3 regions of the Halobacillus sp. ABA4_118 genome follow, and region 2 is predicted to be linked to each of the others. Evidence: riboswitches for the same ligand, from Rfam matches in the RefSeq annotation. Region 2 holds a riboswitch; each other region holds the start of a gene.
What was found. A riboswitch is a leader RNA that binds a small molecule or an ion and turns the genes downstream of it on or off. The one in region 2 is predicted to bind S-adenosylmethionine.
Positions count from the first base shown of each region.

Region 1: another riboswitch for S-adenosylmethionine. It lies ahead of ACXAGL_RS05515 (O-acetylhomoserine aminocarboxypropyltransferase/cysteine synthase family protein); the one in region 2 lies ahead of ACXAGL_RS08890 (PLP-dependent aspartate aminotransferase family protein).
Region 3: another riboswitch for S-adenosylmethionine. It lies ahead of ACXAGL_RS02345 (methionine ABC transporter ATP-binding protein); the one in region 2 lies ahead of ACXAGL_RS08890 (PLP-dependent aspartate aminotransferase family protein).

Region 1 covers NZ_JBSWWS010000001.1:1,118,460-1,122,881, forward strand. The annotation lists gene ACXAGL_RS05495 (NAD(P)/FAD-dependent oxidoreductase) at 1-182, opposite strand, end outside; gene ACXAGL_RS05500 (hypothetical protein) at 234-689, opposite strand; gene ACXAGL_RS05505 (FAD-dependent monooxygenase) at 731-1,948, opposite strand; gene ACXAGL_RS05510 (DUF2188 domain-containing protein) at 2,069-2,266, opposite strand; SAM riboswitch class I at 2,410-2,518, shown strand; gene ACXAGL_RS05515 (O-acetylhomoserine aminocarboxypropyltransferase/cysteine synthase family protein) at 2,628-4,328, shown strand; gene metX (homoserine O-acetyltransferase MetX) at 4,352-4,422, shown strand, end outside.
Region 2 covers NZ_JBSWWS010000001.1:1,787,441-1,791,862, reverse strand. The annotation lists gene ACXAGL_RS08895 (aliphatic sulfonate ABC transporter substrate-binding protein) at 1-616, opposite strand, end outside; gene ACXAGL_RS08890 (PLP-dependent aspartate aminotransferase family protein) at 637-2,415, opposite strand; SAM riboswitch class I at 2,549-2,657, opposite strand; gene ACXAGL_RS08885 (trans-sulfuration enzyme family protein) at 2,734-3,879, opposite strand; gene ACXAGL_RS08880 (NUDIX hydrolase) at 3,938-4,422, opposite strand, start outside.
Region 3 covers NZ_JBSWWS010000001.1:444,458-448,879, reverse strand. The annotation lists gene gcvH (glycine cleavage system protein GcvH) at 15-398, shown strand; gene ACXAGL_RS02360 (toprim domain-containing protein) at 527-874, shown strand; gene ACXAGL_RS02355 (thioredoxin family protein) at 884-1,192, shown strand; gene ACXAGL_RS02350 (TlpA family protein disulfide reductase) at 1,325-1,744, opposite strand; SAM riboswitch class I at 1,843-1,943, shown strand; SAM riboswitch class I at 2,108-2,221, shown strand; gene ACXAGL_RS02345 (methionine ABC transporter ATP-binding protein) at 2,300-3,325, shown strand; gene ACXAGL_RS02340 (methionine ABC transporter permease) at 3,318-3,986, shown strand; gene ACXAGL_RS02335 (MetQ/NlpA family ABC transporter substrate-binding protein) at 4,010-4,422, shown strand, end outside.

The DNA.
Region 1 (4,422 bases), 670 kb from region 2:
GTGAAAAACTGGGCCCCGTGGTCCGCTCTGCCGCCCGCAATCCGGCGGGTGGCGAGGCGTCCCCCGACACTTTTCCCTTTATCGACAAGCATGATATTTGTACGTCCCTGCTTCATCAAACGGCGCGCGGCTGTTATTCCTGCAAGGCCTGCACCGATAATCGTCACTTCATAATGTTCCATCCTTGACCCTCCCCTTCTCTTGGGCTTCCTTTGCAGAAAACCCCATTCATCCTATATTTTTTCGACTTCAAGAACTTCATCAAGAATCGGATAAACCGCCTCGACTCCTTCTTCTGCCACCAAACAGGCGACACCGAGAGGCGTTTCCCAGAAAGTCTCAGGAATGGCCGGATTCTTCAAGCCGGCCGGCTGATACAACGAACGGTAAATCCGGTTCAAGTGATCCCTCGTTTCTTCTGCTTCCCTCGGTTTTTCTCCACGGGCGACCAAAAAGACCCAGCGCATCGACTGAAAAAGATTATCGCCCGGCATAAACGTGTATTCTTTAAAAAACTTCAATTGTTTTTCAGCTTTTTCTGTCAGACCTGTTTCCACAGCAAGATCGTCAAGATGGCCATGCAGATGGCGGTACACCATTTGGAAGATTCTTCTTTTTTCGTCCTGCATCACTTTATCTGTATAAATTTCCTGCAGCTTTTCGAAAGCTGATGTTTTCGACCATTCCATCTTCTCATCACCTCTCTTAACCATTTCGCCTTCAAAGGAAGTTAATCCTTCCTGAAACCGAAGGAGGAAGCTTCCCCTTCCACCGATTGATAAAAAAGAGGGAAATCCTTGGTGTCTTCTTTCAAATGCCGTCCCATATGAGGCATCAGCTTATTCCACGCCATAGGGTTGGCGGCGATGGTTTGAAACAATGCCATTTCGTTGTCTGTCCACTTCCGGAGCGATTGAATATAATCCAATGTCAGCTGAAATCCCGGCAGCAGCTGTTCATCCCTTCGACTCTGAAAACGATCCAGGGCTGTTTTCCAATCCACCCCTTCATCCATCTGCTGAAAAGCATCGGCCAGCAGAAAGGACTGTAGAAACGCATCATTGATTCCAAGCCCCGTACTTGGATCTTTACTGTGACCAGCATCTCCAAGGAGGACCCAGCCCTCTCCATAAGCATTCCTGAAAAAGTTCGGCATTCCGGGGGTTCCGATAATCTTTCCCTGCAGAACTGCCCCTTCCATCCTTTTCTTCATTCCGTAAAATTGATTAAACGTTTGTTCAAATGTATCCTGCGGCGCTTTCATCATGTCCGTAAATTCCCCAGGGTGGATTTCAATACCGAGACAATCCCGGTTTTCCTCCATTGGAAATACAAAGCCGATTCGTCCTTCATGCAGGAAAATCTCCGTTACAGGTTCGCTTAACGGCTCCACGCCTGTGTAATAACCGTATAAGACCGGACGGAGAGGCTTCGTTTCCCGATACTTCTCTGCTTCCGTCCAGGCAGCGATGTTCGAGTTCTTTCCATCCGCTCCGGCCACCCACGCTGCACAGGCCTCCCACGCTTCCCCTTCTGTTTCAAGGTGAAGCCCGGCAACGCGCCCGTCCTCTCTGATCAAACCTCTTGCTGACGTACGCGGCATAAAAGTGACGGAACTCAACGCCTCGGCCTGCTCGATCAGAAGAGGGTCCAGGACATCTCGTTTAGGTATAATCGTATAATCCGCTCTCGGTCCTTCTATAAAACTTTGGCCGATATACGTCCGCATCCGGCTCACTTTTCTCAAACCGGTCTTCTCCAGTTTATGAAGGATGCCCAGTTCCTCAAGGAAGCGGGTATGGGACATAAAGTGAGTAGACAGTGTGTCACTCGGAAACGCGGCTTTATCGATCAACAGGACACGCTTCCCCATTTTCCCGAGCAGGACAGCCAGACTTGCCCCAGCTGCCCGGGCTCCTGTAATGATCACGTCATATGTATGATTCATTCCGGTCCTTCCTTTCTTTCTCAACCTGTGTCCCATCATAATCGGTTTCACGCAAAAAAACTACAGCCACAGGAAAACAAGCATAGGAAGCCATAAAAAAATCCCCTGGACGGGGATTTTTTAAAAGGTACGCTCTTCTTCAACTTCGTGATTCTGGTCAAGGATGTACAAGCGGCTCGGTTTGTTCTGTTTCGCGATTTCTTCCGCTTTTTCTACAGCTGTATCACGCTCATCAAATAAATCTGTCGGAGCTACGTCCTCAATTTTTACGAACCATCCGGTTACATCTTTATTTGGTACTACACTATATTCCTTCATGAAAACATCTCCTTCAACATAGACTTAATTATCCATTCCCGCCCTATTATAGATTTAAACACCCTTGTTTCAAGCTGGGAATTGACAAGAGAGCTGGACCCCTTTATAATTTCAAACAAGTCAGATAAATTAAATATTGAAAACTCTTATCGTGAGCGGCAGAGGGACTAGGCCCTGAGACGCCCGGCAACCTTCAAGGAAAACTTGAAAAGGTGCTACATCCTACAGATCAGATGATCTGAAAGATAAGGGGAGGTAAGCATACATAAAAGCCCTCTTCTTACTTACAGAAGAGGGTTTTTCTTTTTCCCTCTACACCGAGGATCAGGATGTCCTGGAAATCATAAGGAGGAATGAAACAATGACCAATTCAAATCATGTATACGGTGATGAAACACAGCTGCTTCACGGTGGACAGGAAGCTGATCCAGCAACAGGATCGCGTGCTGTTCCCATCTATCAGACAACGTCATATGTATTTAATGATACCGATCATGCCCAGAACCTATTCGCCCTGGCCGAACCAGGGAACATCTATTCCAGAATCACAAACCCGACGGTCGATGTATTTGAGCAGCGTGTTGCCCTTCTGGAAGACGGTGCCGCTGCTGTCGCTACAGCTTCCGGGATGGCGGCAATTACGATGGCCGTCCTGAACGTTGCCGGAGCCGGAGATACCATCCTCACTTCCTCCAACTTGTACGGAGGTACGTATAACTTATTCGTCCACACCCTTCCCCGCTATGGTGTGAACGTTGTTTTCGTAGATGGGAACGATCCTAATGCCTTTGAGGAAGCTGTTACACCTGAAACGAAAGCGATTTTTGCTGAAACCATCGGGAACCCAAGCCTGAATGTGCTGGACTTTGAAGCGGTAGCGGATATTGCCCACGCCCATCACATTCCCTTGATTGTCGACAACACCTTCGCCACCCCTTATGTATGCAAACCGATCGCCTGGGGAGCCGATATCGTTGTCCACTCCGCAACGAAGTGGATCGGGGGCCATGGTACAGCTATCGGCGGTATTGTCGTAGACAGCGGGCGTTTTGACTGGAATCACGAAAAATTCCCGGGTTTTACTGAGCCTGATGAAAGCTACAACGGCATCCGCTTCGGTATTGATGCTGGACCTGCCGGCTATGCGGTTAAGCTCCGTGTTCAGATTTTGAGAGATATCGGCGCCTGCCTGAGCCCCCAGAACGCCTTCCTGCTCCTGCAGGGACTTGAAACGCTTCACCTGAGAATCGAAAAGCATGCAGAGCAGGCATATGAAATTGCTGCCTACCTGCAGAACCATGAAGGGGTGGATTGGGTGAATTACCCTGGACTGCCGGATCACCCTACTCATGACCTTGCCCGAAAGTATTTGAAAGGCGGAGCCGGATCCATGGTTGTCTTCGGAATCAAAGGGGGACGCGAAGCCGGTCGTAAATTGATCGATCACTCCACACTCTGGTCCCACGTAGCTAATGTGGGTGATGCGAAATCATTGATCATCCATCCGGCATCCACCACCCATCAGCAGTTGAATGAGGAGAACTTGAAAAAGTCCGGTGTTTCCGAAGAACTTGTCCGCTTGTCGGTTGGTCTGGAATCTGTGACTGATCTTATACAGGACTTGGATCAAGCCATAGAAAAGGCCAATGGATACAGCCGCCCTTATAAGAAACAGCCTCATCCAGCGGAGACCGTTCTCCGTTCCTCTCTCGACCGGTCCAATGGGAACATCCGCCGGAAAACGATCGGCGTCATTCCTGATCAGCCGGGAGGCCTGCAGGAGGAAGCCTCCAAGTTGGAGCGGTTCGGTTTTGATGTGACTACTTTTTCAAAGGTGGAAGACATTCTGGAACAGAACGATCCAGCTTTCGATATTCTTTACTTTGAAACCCTTGGAGAAAACCAAACGGATCTGGCCCGGTCGGCGAATCCATCGGTCCTCTGGTCCAAAACTGCTTCTTCCCTGAAAAATGAACAAATCCTATCCGGTGCGAGCCTTTACGACACGATCGTTTCGATCCGCTCAGGACACCACTTATCTCAAACACTCGTCACTGTATAATGGCCAGAAAGGAGAATGAAAGCATGTCTTTAAAAAACCCCGCCAGCCAGACAGCAGCTTTGGAAACGATTGAACTGGGACCCTTCCATTTCGA
Region 2 (4,422 bases):
ACAACTCTGCCCCTGCTTCCAGTTCATTACGTGCCATGTGGGGATCAAGCCCTGCCCATGCATCGACATTGCCGGAGTTCAAGGCAGAAGCCCCTTCGGGATGCTGCAGATTGACAAGCTCAATATCATCCACACTCAGTCCGTGGTCCTTTAAAGCACGAACAAGAAAAATATAAGGGTCGGTTCCAAGCGTGGCGGCGACTTTCTTCCCTTTTAAATCCTCTACAGTAGATATGCCAGAATCCGGATTCGTGACTAAAGCCGTCCATTCCGGCTTGGAATAGAGATAGACGGATTCTACAGGAGCATTATTCGCTTTAGCCATCAACGCGGCTGCTCCGGCTGTAGAACCAAAATCAACGCTGCTTGAATTCAAAAACTCAAGCGCCTTGTTGCTTCCCTGGCTGAGCACCCATTCCACTTCGATGCCCTGTTCTTCAAACGCTTCCTCGGCCCATCCCTTTTCTTTCAAGACCAGACTGGTTGGAGAGTAGTAGGCATAATCAAGGGTTACCTTATCCGGCTGATCCTCCTGACCTTCGGCATTACTTGAACAACCGGCAAGCCCGATGGCGGCCGCTGCACTGAGGACAGCTATGGCTTTTTTCCAATTCATCTTTTTACCCCTTCCCCTATTTAAATTTCGCATGCGTACGTATCTATGCTTCCGCGCAGCCGCTGTGCTTCTTTGTAGGTACAACGGTTATGGACAACTTCCAGACCTGCTTCACTGGCAATTTCCGCTGCTTTTGGAGAAATGACACCTTCCTGGAGCCAGAACACACCAGGCTGGATGTCCGCTGCTTCCCGGGCAATCTCAATGGCGGCCTCAGGGCTGCGGAACACCTGGACGACGTCGATGCTGAATGGGATCGATCTCAAATCCGGGTAAGCTTTCTCGCCAAGCACCTCCTCCTCCCGAGGGTTCACCGGGACGATCTGATACCCGAGCCGCTGCATTTTTCTTGCGAGTCGGTGACTCGGACGGGAAGGCTTTCCACTGAGACCGACGACAGCCAGGCGTTTCGGACGTGTTTCTCCTCCTTCTGTAATCTTCGCAGAGCTGAGCGCCCACTTGATGACACCTTCATCATTCTCTGTGATTGCCCGCTTTCCGGAATCATTGCCTGTTGCCTTGGCAATGGCCCGATCCAGGTCATTGATTAAATCCTTGCTGGATTCGAGTCCGATGGAAAGACGAATCAGCTCTTCCGTCACTCCGGTCGCCGCAAGCTCTTCAACAGAAAGCTGCTGGTGGGTCGTAGACGCCGGGTGGATGATCAGAGATTTCGCATCGCCGACATTGGCGACATGGGACCACAACGAGATGTTGTTGATCACCTGACTCCCAGCTTCTCTGCCTCCTTTGATTCCAAATACGACAATGGAACCGTAGCCGCCCTCTAAATATTGATTGGCCAGTTCATGGGCCGGATGGTTTTTCAAGCCGGGGTAGGAAACCCACTCCACATCGGGGTGTTCCGCCAAGTATTCAGCCACTTCCCGGGCATTATCTGAATGACGTTCCACCCGCAAATGTAGCGTTTCAAGTCCCTGGAGCAGAAGGAAAGCGTTCTGCGGACTGAGGCAGGAGCCAAAGTCACGAAGCAGCTGAACCCTGAGTTTTGTAATGTAGGCGAGCGTGCCGAAATCGGCTGTATAAACGATCCCGTTGTAGCTCGGATCCGGCTCTGTGAAAACAGGGAACTTTCCATTGCCCCAGTCAAACTGCCCGCCGTCGACAACGACGCCGCCGATAGCTGTTCCATGGCCACCAATCCATTTCGTGGCCGAATGGACGACAATGTCAGCTCCGTGTTCAATCGGACGGCACGTGTAAGGTGTGGCAAACGTGTTATCGACGATCAATGGAACCTGATGTTCATGGGCAATGGCGGACACCTTCTCAAAATCAAGCACGTGAAGACTCGGGTTGCCGATGGTCTCAGCGAAGACGGCCTTCGTATTCTCATTGATGGCCTGTCTGAAATTGTCCGGATCGACCGGGTCAACAAAATGAACATTAATGCCATACCGCGGTAAAGTGTTGGCGAATAAATTATAAGTTCCGCCGTATAAATTGGATGCTGCCACGACTTCATCTCCTGCACCAGCTACATTCAAAATGGCCAGTGCAATGGCGGACATGCCTGAAGCCGTCGCTACCGAGGCTACTCCGCCTTCCAGAAGAGCCATGCGTTTTTCGAATACGTCCACCGTCGGATTTCCGAGCCGGGAGTAAATATTCCCCGGTTCATCGAGGGCAAAAAGGCTCTGGGCGTGATCGGTATCATGAAACACATAGGATGTGGTCTGGTAAATCGGAACGGCCCTTGAACCGGTCGTAGGATCTGGTGACTGTCCACCGTGCAGAGAAATGGTATCAATATCGTAGCCTTCAAAAGAGTTGGTCATTGTATGGCCTCCTAAAGTTTATTATTCTCATCATTTTAATCAGTTTTAAAAAGAAACTGGTCCTTACAGCGTCTTTATCCATGCAAAAAGCCCTCTTCCATATAAGAAGAGGGCTGAACGTGCTGATATCCTCCTCTTATCTACCAGATCCATGATCTGTAGGACTTGGCACCTTTTCAAACCGATGTTTGAAGGTTGCCGGGCTTCACAGGGCCTATTCCCTCAGCCGCTCTTAATAAGAGTACTAGTTATTTAATTTTGATTATGTTGTGAATTATAGCTGACCATCTGCATCAATGTCAATAACATTCTGAATTTTTATTTTATTGAAGCGTCAATGGTTCTTTTCAGCTGATGAATGATATCTTCATCGCTCTCAATTCCTATGGATAAGCGGATGACGTAATCGTTCACTCCGATTTTTTCACGTTCAGTTTCTGACAGAGCCCTGTGCGACGTACGGACAGGGTAGGACACAGTTGTCTGGACACCAGCGAGTGTCGGTGCAATTTTGATCCATCCAAGAGATTTGAAAAAGGCTTCCACATCCACGCTCTCATTGAGCTCGATGGTAACAATCGCTCCATGACCACGTTCAGATACGTATTCAGGATAAAACACCTTTTTAACCCCACTATGCTCCCGAAGTGCCTCTGCAACACTTTTTGCATTCGCAGACTGTTGTTTCATCCGGAGTGCAAGGGTTTTGGCTCCTCTCTGGGTCAACCAAGCTTCAAACGGACTTAAATTTGCTCCAAGAGTCACGATTTTCTGGGCTGCTTTGGAAATCAATGCTTCCGAACCGGCAAGGACGCCGCACGTGACATCACTATGACCGCCTATGTATTTCGTTGCACTGTGCACAACAAGGTCCACTCCATACTGATAGGGCTGGACAAGATAGGGGGTGGCGAATGTATTATCCACCATCGTCTTTATGCCGTGTTTTTGAGCGAGACTGCTCAGACCTTTCAAGTCTTCCACGCGTAGGAACGGGTTGGAAATCGATTCCGTATAAAGCAGATGGGTATGAGGCTGGATGGATTTCTCCACCTCGTCCAAATTGTTAAAGGATACCATGGTGACGTCGATTCCGAAGGATGGCAGTTCTTTAGTCAGGAGTTTGTGCGTACCTCCATACACATCTTCTGCGGCTACAATATGGCCTCCGGGTTCAACAGCCGCCAGAATGCCTGCAAGGATGGCTGACATTCCTGAGGAGGAAGCGACTCCAGATGGAGCACCTTCGAGCTCAGCAACCGTTCCCGCAAGTTCATCGGTATTCGGATTTTTTTCTCTTGTATATAAGTATGGACTTTCCCCTTCATAGTAACTTTCCAGATGGTCCAGGTCCTTGAAGGTAAAGGCGGATGTCTGATAAATCGGTGTCGTCTTGCTGTTATGCACCTGTGATTGATCCTGTTTATGGTGGACAATTTTTGTTTCAAAGCTTGGGTGTGTCATTCGTCGACTCCTTTCTGATCACTTAATCAAAAATTATATCGATGGAGAGGTGTTATTGTCAAAGTTTTTCGACATATTCAGACAAAGCCTTCAGCAACTGGCTTTGATAGGCAGGGGTATGAGGAACAAATGATTCCGCCTTCATAGTTTCTGATTCCCCGGTGCAAATCGAAACACCTGCAGCCACTTCCCTCTCTCCCGTCATTAAGAAGGATAACTGATCCAGAGGGATGGCAAGAACGTCAGCCACTTCAACTCCCACCGGCATATCCCCGCCAGGCCAATGATAGAAAAACAACCGGCAGATTTCCCGGTCCACCTTGTCTTTCCCAATCAATTCCTCCTTCACATATCCTGCCGGTGTTAAAGCAGAACGTTCCAGTGACAGCCCCAATTCTTCCTGAATTTCGCGCAGTCCCCCTTTCATCAATCCCTCTCCTGCTTCGATGTGTCCGGCGGCCGTTATATCATATAAGCCGGGATAATCTTCTTTATCAAAGGCCCTTTTCTGCATCAGCACATGCCACTTTGTATCGATTTTCT
Region 3 (4,422 bases), 1.3 Mb from region 2:
GGAGGTAATCGAATATGAGCTTACCAAAAGATCTACGTTATTCTCAGGAACACGAATGGGTGAAAGAAGAAGGAGAAAAAGTCAGAGTCGGAATCACGGATTTTGCTCAATCTGAACTTGGCGACATCGTTTTTGTTGAGCTTCCTGAAGTGGGAGAAGAACTAAAAACAGACGAGCCTTTCGGAAGTGTGGAATCTGTAAAAACCGTTTCCGAATTATATGCACCGATCAGCGGTAAAGTTGTAGAAGTGAATGAAGATTTGGAAGACAGCCCTGAGTTTGTGAATGAGTCTCCTTATGATAAAGCCTGGATGGTTGTTGTTGAACCAAGCGATTCTTCAGAAGTTGAGCAGCTGATGTCTTCTGAAGAATATGAAGCGATGATTGATGAAGATTAATCAAAACAAGTAAGCCCGTTGTACAGGCAGGACTGATGATTCCTTGTCTGACATGATCGTGCTTGATCTTAATCATGTTCAGACCATGCCATATGGCATGGTCTGTTTCTATATAGTAGGTGATGAAGATGGATGGAGAACGGATTTTGATTGTTGAAGGGATTACAGATAAGAAGAAATTGAACAAAGTACTGGATGAGAAAATCGAAATCATCTGTACCCATGGGACGCTCGGTATTGAGCGAATGGAAGAAATGATCTTTGAACATAACCTGGATGAACGATCGGTCTATATCCTTGTGGATGAAGATGATTCCGGTTTTAAACTACGGAAGATGCTGACAGAGGAACTTCCGCACGCAGAGCATATTTATATTGATAAAGCCTTTAGAGAAGTGGCGGCTACTCCCGAGCCGGAACTCGCCCGTGCCCTGTTAAGCCGTCATTTCAGCGTGAAGTCGATGTATTTAATTTAGGAGGAAGCTTTGCAGAATTTAATACAAAATGAGGCAGCCTGGGTGCTGTCCTCGGATGAAAAAACGATGACATTTATTCACAGCCCTTTTTGCGGGACGTGCCACCTTGCCCGCAAGATGCTGATAACGTTGGAAGAGATGTATAAAAAAACACTATTCTCGGAAATGAACGCCTCTCTGCATCCTGCATTGATGGAACAATATCGAGTGGAAAGTGTTCCATGCCTCTTGATTACCCATAAAGGAGAAGTTCTTGAAAAGGTCTATGCTTTTCAATCCGTCCCACACATGTATGAAAAGATCATTCCCTATCTATAACCCGCCTTTATTCCCCGGGAAATGACAAGATAAAAACGGTAAAAAACCCGTCCTGCATAAACAGGGCGGGTTTTATTCATCGGCCGTATGACCAGTGATAAGCGGGTGGGAGGCCTTCCGCTGTTTTGATGATTAAACAATTTCCCCCAGGGACTGGACGATATCGAGAAAGGAAGCTTTATCACCGAACGATTCGTGGACCCTGCCTTCCTGATCTATGATAATAGTGGAAGGGACGCCCTTGCAGCCGAACGTATCGTATAAGCTTCGCCCATCATCAATCAAGGTAGGCTGGTTAAGAAATTTTTCAGCATATTCCTTTCCGGCATCAGGGCTGCGTTCACGACCGGGAACGTTAATCGTAACCAGCTCCACTTTTTCTTTGTCCATCGTTTCAAAGAGCTGCTCTTTTTTAGGTAAGTCTCTCCCGCAGTCAGGACACCAGGATGCCCAGAAAGTCAGGACGATCACCTTTCCGAAATGGTCGCTCAGACGATAGGTGGAGGGCTGATTTATATAAGAAAGCTCAAATTGAGGAGCACGTTCCTTCATGATTTCATCTCCTTACTGTAAAAATATACCTGATTATTATCTTTGACGTCCGTATAGACTCCATGCTAACATAACATATAATTTCACAGCGACATCATAACTTATCCAGAGTGGTGGAGGGACTGGCCCTTTGAAACCCGGCAACCGGCAAAAGCACGGTGCTAAATCCTGCGGAGCGTAAAGCTTTGATAGATGAGATCCACTAAAGTCTCTTCTATTTTAGGAGAGACTTTTTTGCATATCCAGATGTTCTTCTTTTCTGAAAAGTGGCTCATTTATGTTGACACGCTGGTGGCAGAGTGCTAAAATCCACTTTGTAGTTATGAAATGAATTAAAGCAGTAATAATTTAATAAGCTAAAATCTCTTATCCAGAGTGGCGGAGGGACTGGCCCTACGATGCCCGGCAACCAGCAGGTGTAACCGACCTGTCAAGGTGCCAAATCCTGCAGAGCATAACAGCTCTGACAGATGAGAGAACAGAAGATACATTGTTATTGAAACGCCATTCTGTTCTCGAACAGAATGGCGTTTTTTGAATGGGAGGGAACACATCATGATTACAATCAAGGATCTTTCTAAAGTTTTTCAAACGAAGGATCGGGAAGTGAAAGCTGTTGATGGCTTAAGCCTTACAATAAATAAAGGGGAAATCTACGGTGTCATTGGTTATAGTGGAGCGGGTAAAAGTACTTTTATCCGGCTGTTGAACCGACTGGAGGATCCAACAGAGGGCAGCATCCACGTCGGTGATCAGGATTTAACGGGACTCAGTAAGAATAAACTGCGTATTGCCCGCCAGGATATCGGAATGATTTTTCAGCACTTCAACCTGCTTTGGTCCAGAACGGTTTATGATAACATCGCTTTTCCGTTGGAAATTGCCGGTGTACCAAAGGAAGAACGGAGCAAAAGAGTGAACGAACTGATCGATCTGGTCGGTTTATCCGGCAGAGGAAACTCCTACCCATCCCAGTTGAGTGGTGGACAGAAACAGCGTGTAGGAATTGCCAGGGCGCTGGCCAACAACCCGAAAGTCCTCCTTTGTGATGAAGCGACATCCGCTCTGGATCCGGAAACGACAGACTCCATATTGGATCTTCTTGTAGACATCAATGAAAAACTCGGACTGACCATAGTTTTGATTACTCACGAAATGCATGTCATTCGTAAGATCTGTCATCAGGTGGCAGTCATGGAGCAGGGGAAAATCGTTGAAAAGGGAGATGTTCTGGACGTATTTCTTCATCCAGATCAGCCAGTGACGAAGAAATTCGTCGATCAGGTGATGGGTGATCAGGAAAAAGAGCACTCTCTGAAATTGATCAAAGATAAGTACCAGTCCGGAAAAATCGTCCGGCTGCATTTTGTAGGAGAGAGTACCAACCAAGCGCTGATCAGTGAGGTCTCCAGGAAGTTCGTCCTGGATGTGAATATTCTTCACGGGAAGATCACGCAGACGCAAAAAGGAGCTTACGGAACGATGTTTGTTCAGTTTGAAGGAGACGATGAGGAAGCAGCCCGGGCAATCGAATATATACGCTCGACTTCTGTGGAAGTGGAGGTGAACCCGGATGCTTAATGGATTACTGCCAAACGTACGCATGGAAGACATGATTACAGCCACAAATGAAACGTTGTATATGACTCTGATTTCCGTAGCCGGCACATTTATCCTCGGGATTCTGCTCGGCCTGCTGCTTTATTTATCTGGTCCGGGAGGGCTCTGGCAGAACAAAGTGGTCAATGCAGTGACAGCTTCTGTCGTAAACATTTTCCGTGCCATTCCTTTTATTATATTGATCCTGCTTCTGTTCCCGTTTACAGACTTCTTGATTGGAACGATCCGCGGTCCGAACGCAGCCCTTCCGGCGTTAATTATCGGAGGAGCTCCGTTTTACGCGAGACTTGTTGAGATTGCATTGAAGGAAGTGGAAAAAGGTGTCGTAGAGGCAGCGAAGGCGATGGGGGCTAAATCATCAACGATCATCTTCAAAGTCCTGCTGCCTGAATCCATGCCTGCCCTTATTTCAGGAATTACGGTGACCGCCATTGCACTGATTGGTTATACCGCCGTGGCGGGTGCGATTGGTGCCGGTGGTCTTGGAGATTTTGCTTATTTCTACGGTTTCCAGCGTAGTAATTTTGATGTGGTCTTCATTTGCACGGTGCTTATCATTATTATTGTGTTTATTTTCCAATTCATCGGAGATTATGCTTCCCGTAAATTGGACAAAAGATAAAAAACAAAAGGGAGAGATTATTCATGAAAAAAATCTGGACAACAGCGGTTGCGCTGTTATTCGTTCTTGTTCTTGCCGCCTGCGGTTCTTCTGAGGAAGATTCCTCCAGCGGTGAAGGAAATACGGAAATTACAGTAGGAGCAACAAGTGTTCCTCACGCTGAAGTTCTTGAAGAAGCAAAGCCGCTTCTTGAAGAAGAAGGGATCACGTTAAATATCGAGGAATACCAGGATTACATCCTTCCAAACCAGGATTTGGCCGAAGGACGTATTGATGCAAACTATTTCCAGACGATTCCTTATATGGAACTTCAAGAGCAGGATAATGATGATTATGATTTTGCCAATCTCGGCGGGATTCACATTGAGCCGATCGGTGTGTACTCCCAAAAGTATGACAACCTTGAAGACGTAGAAGAAGGTACCGAGTTCGTCAT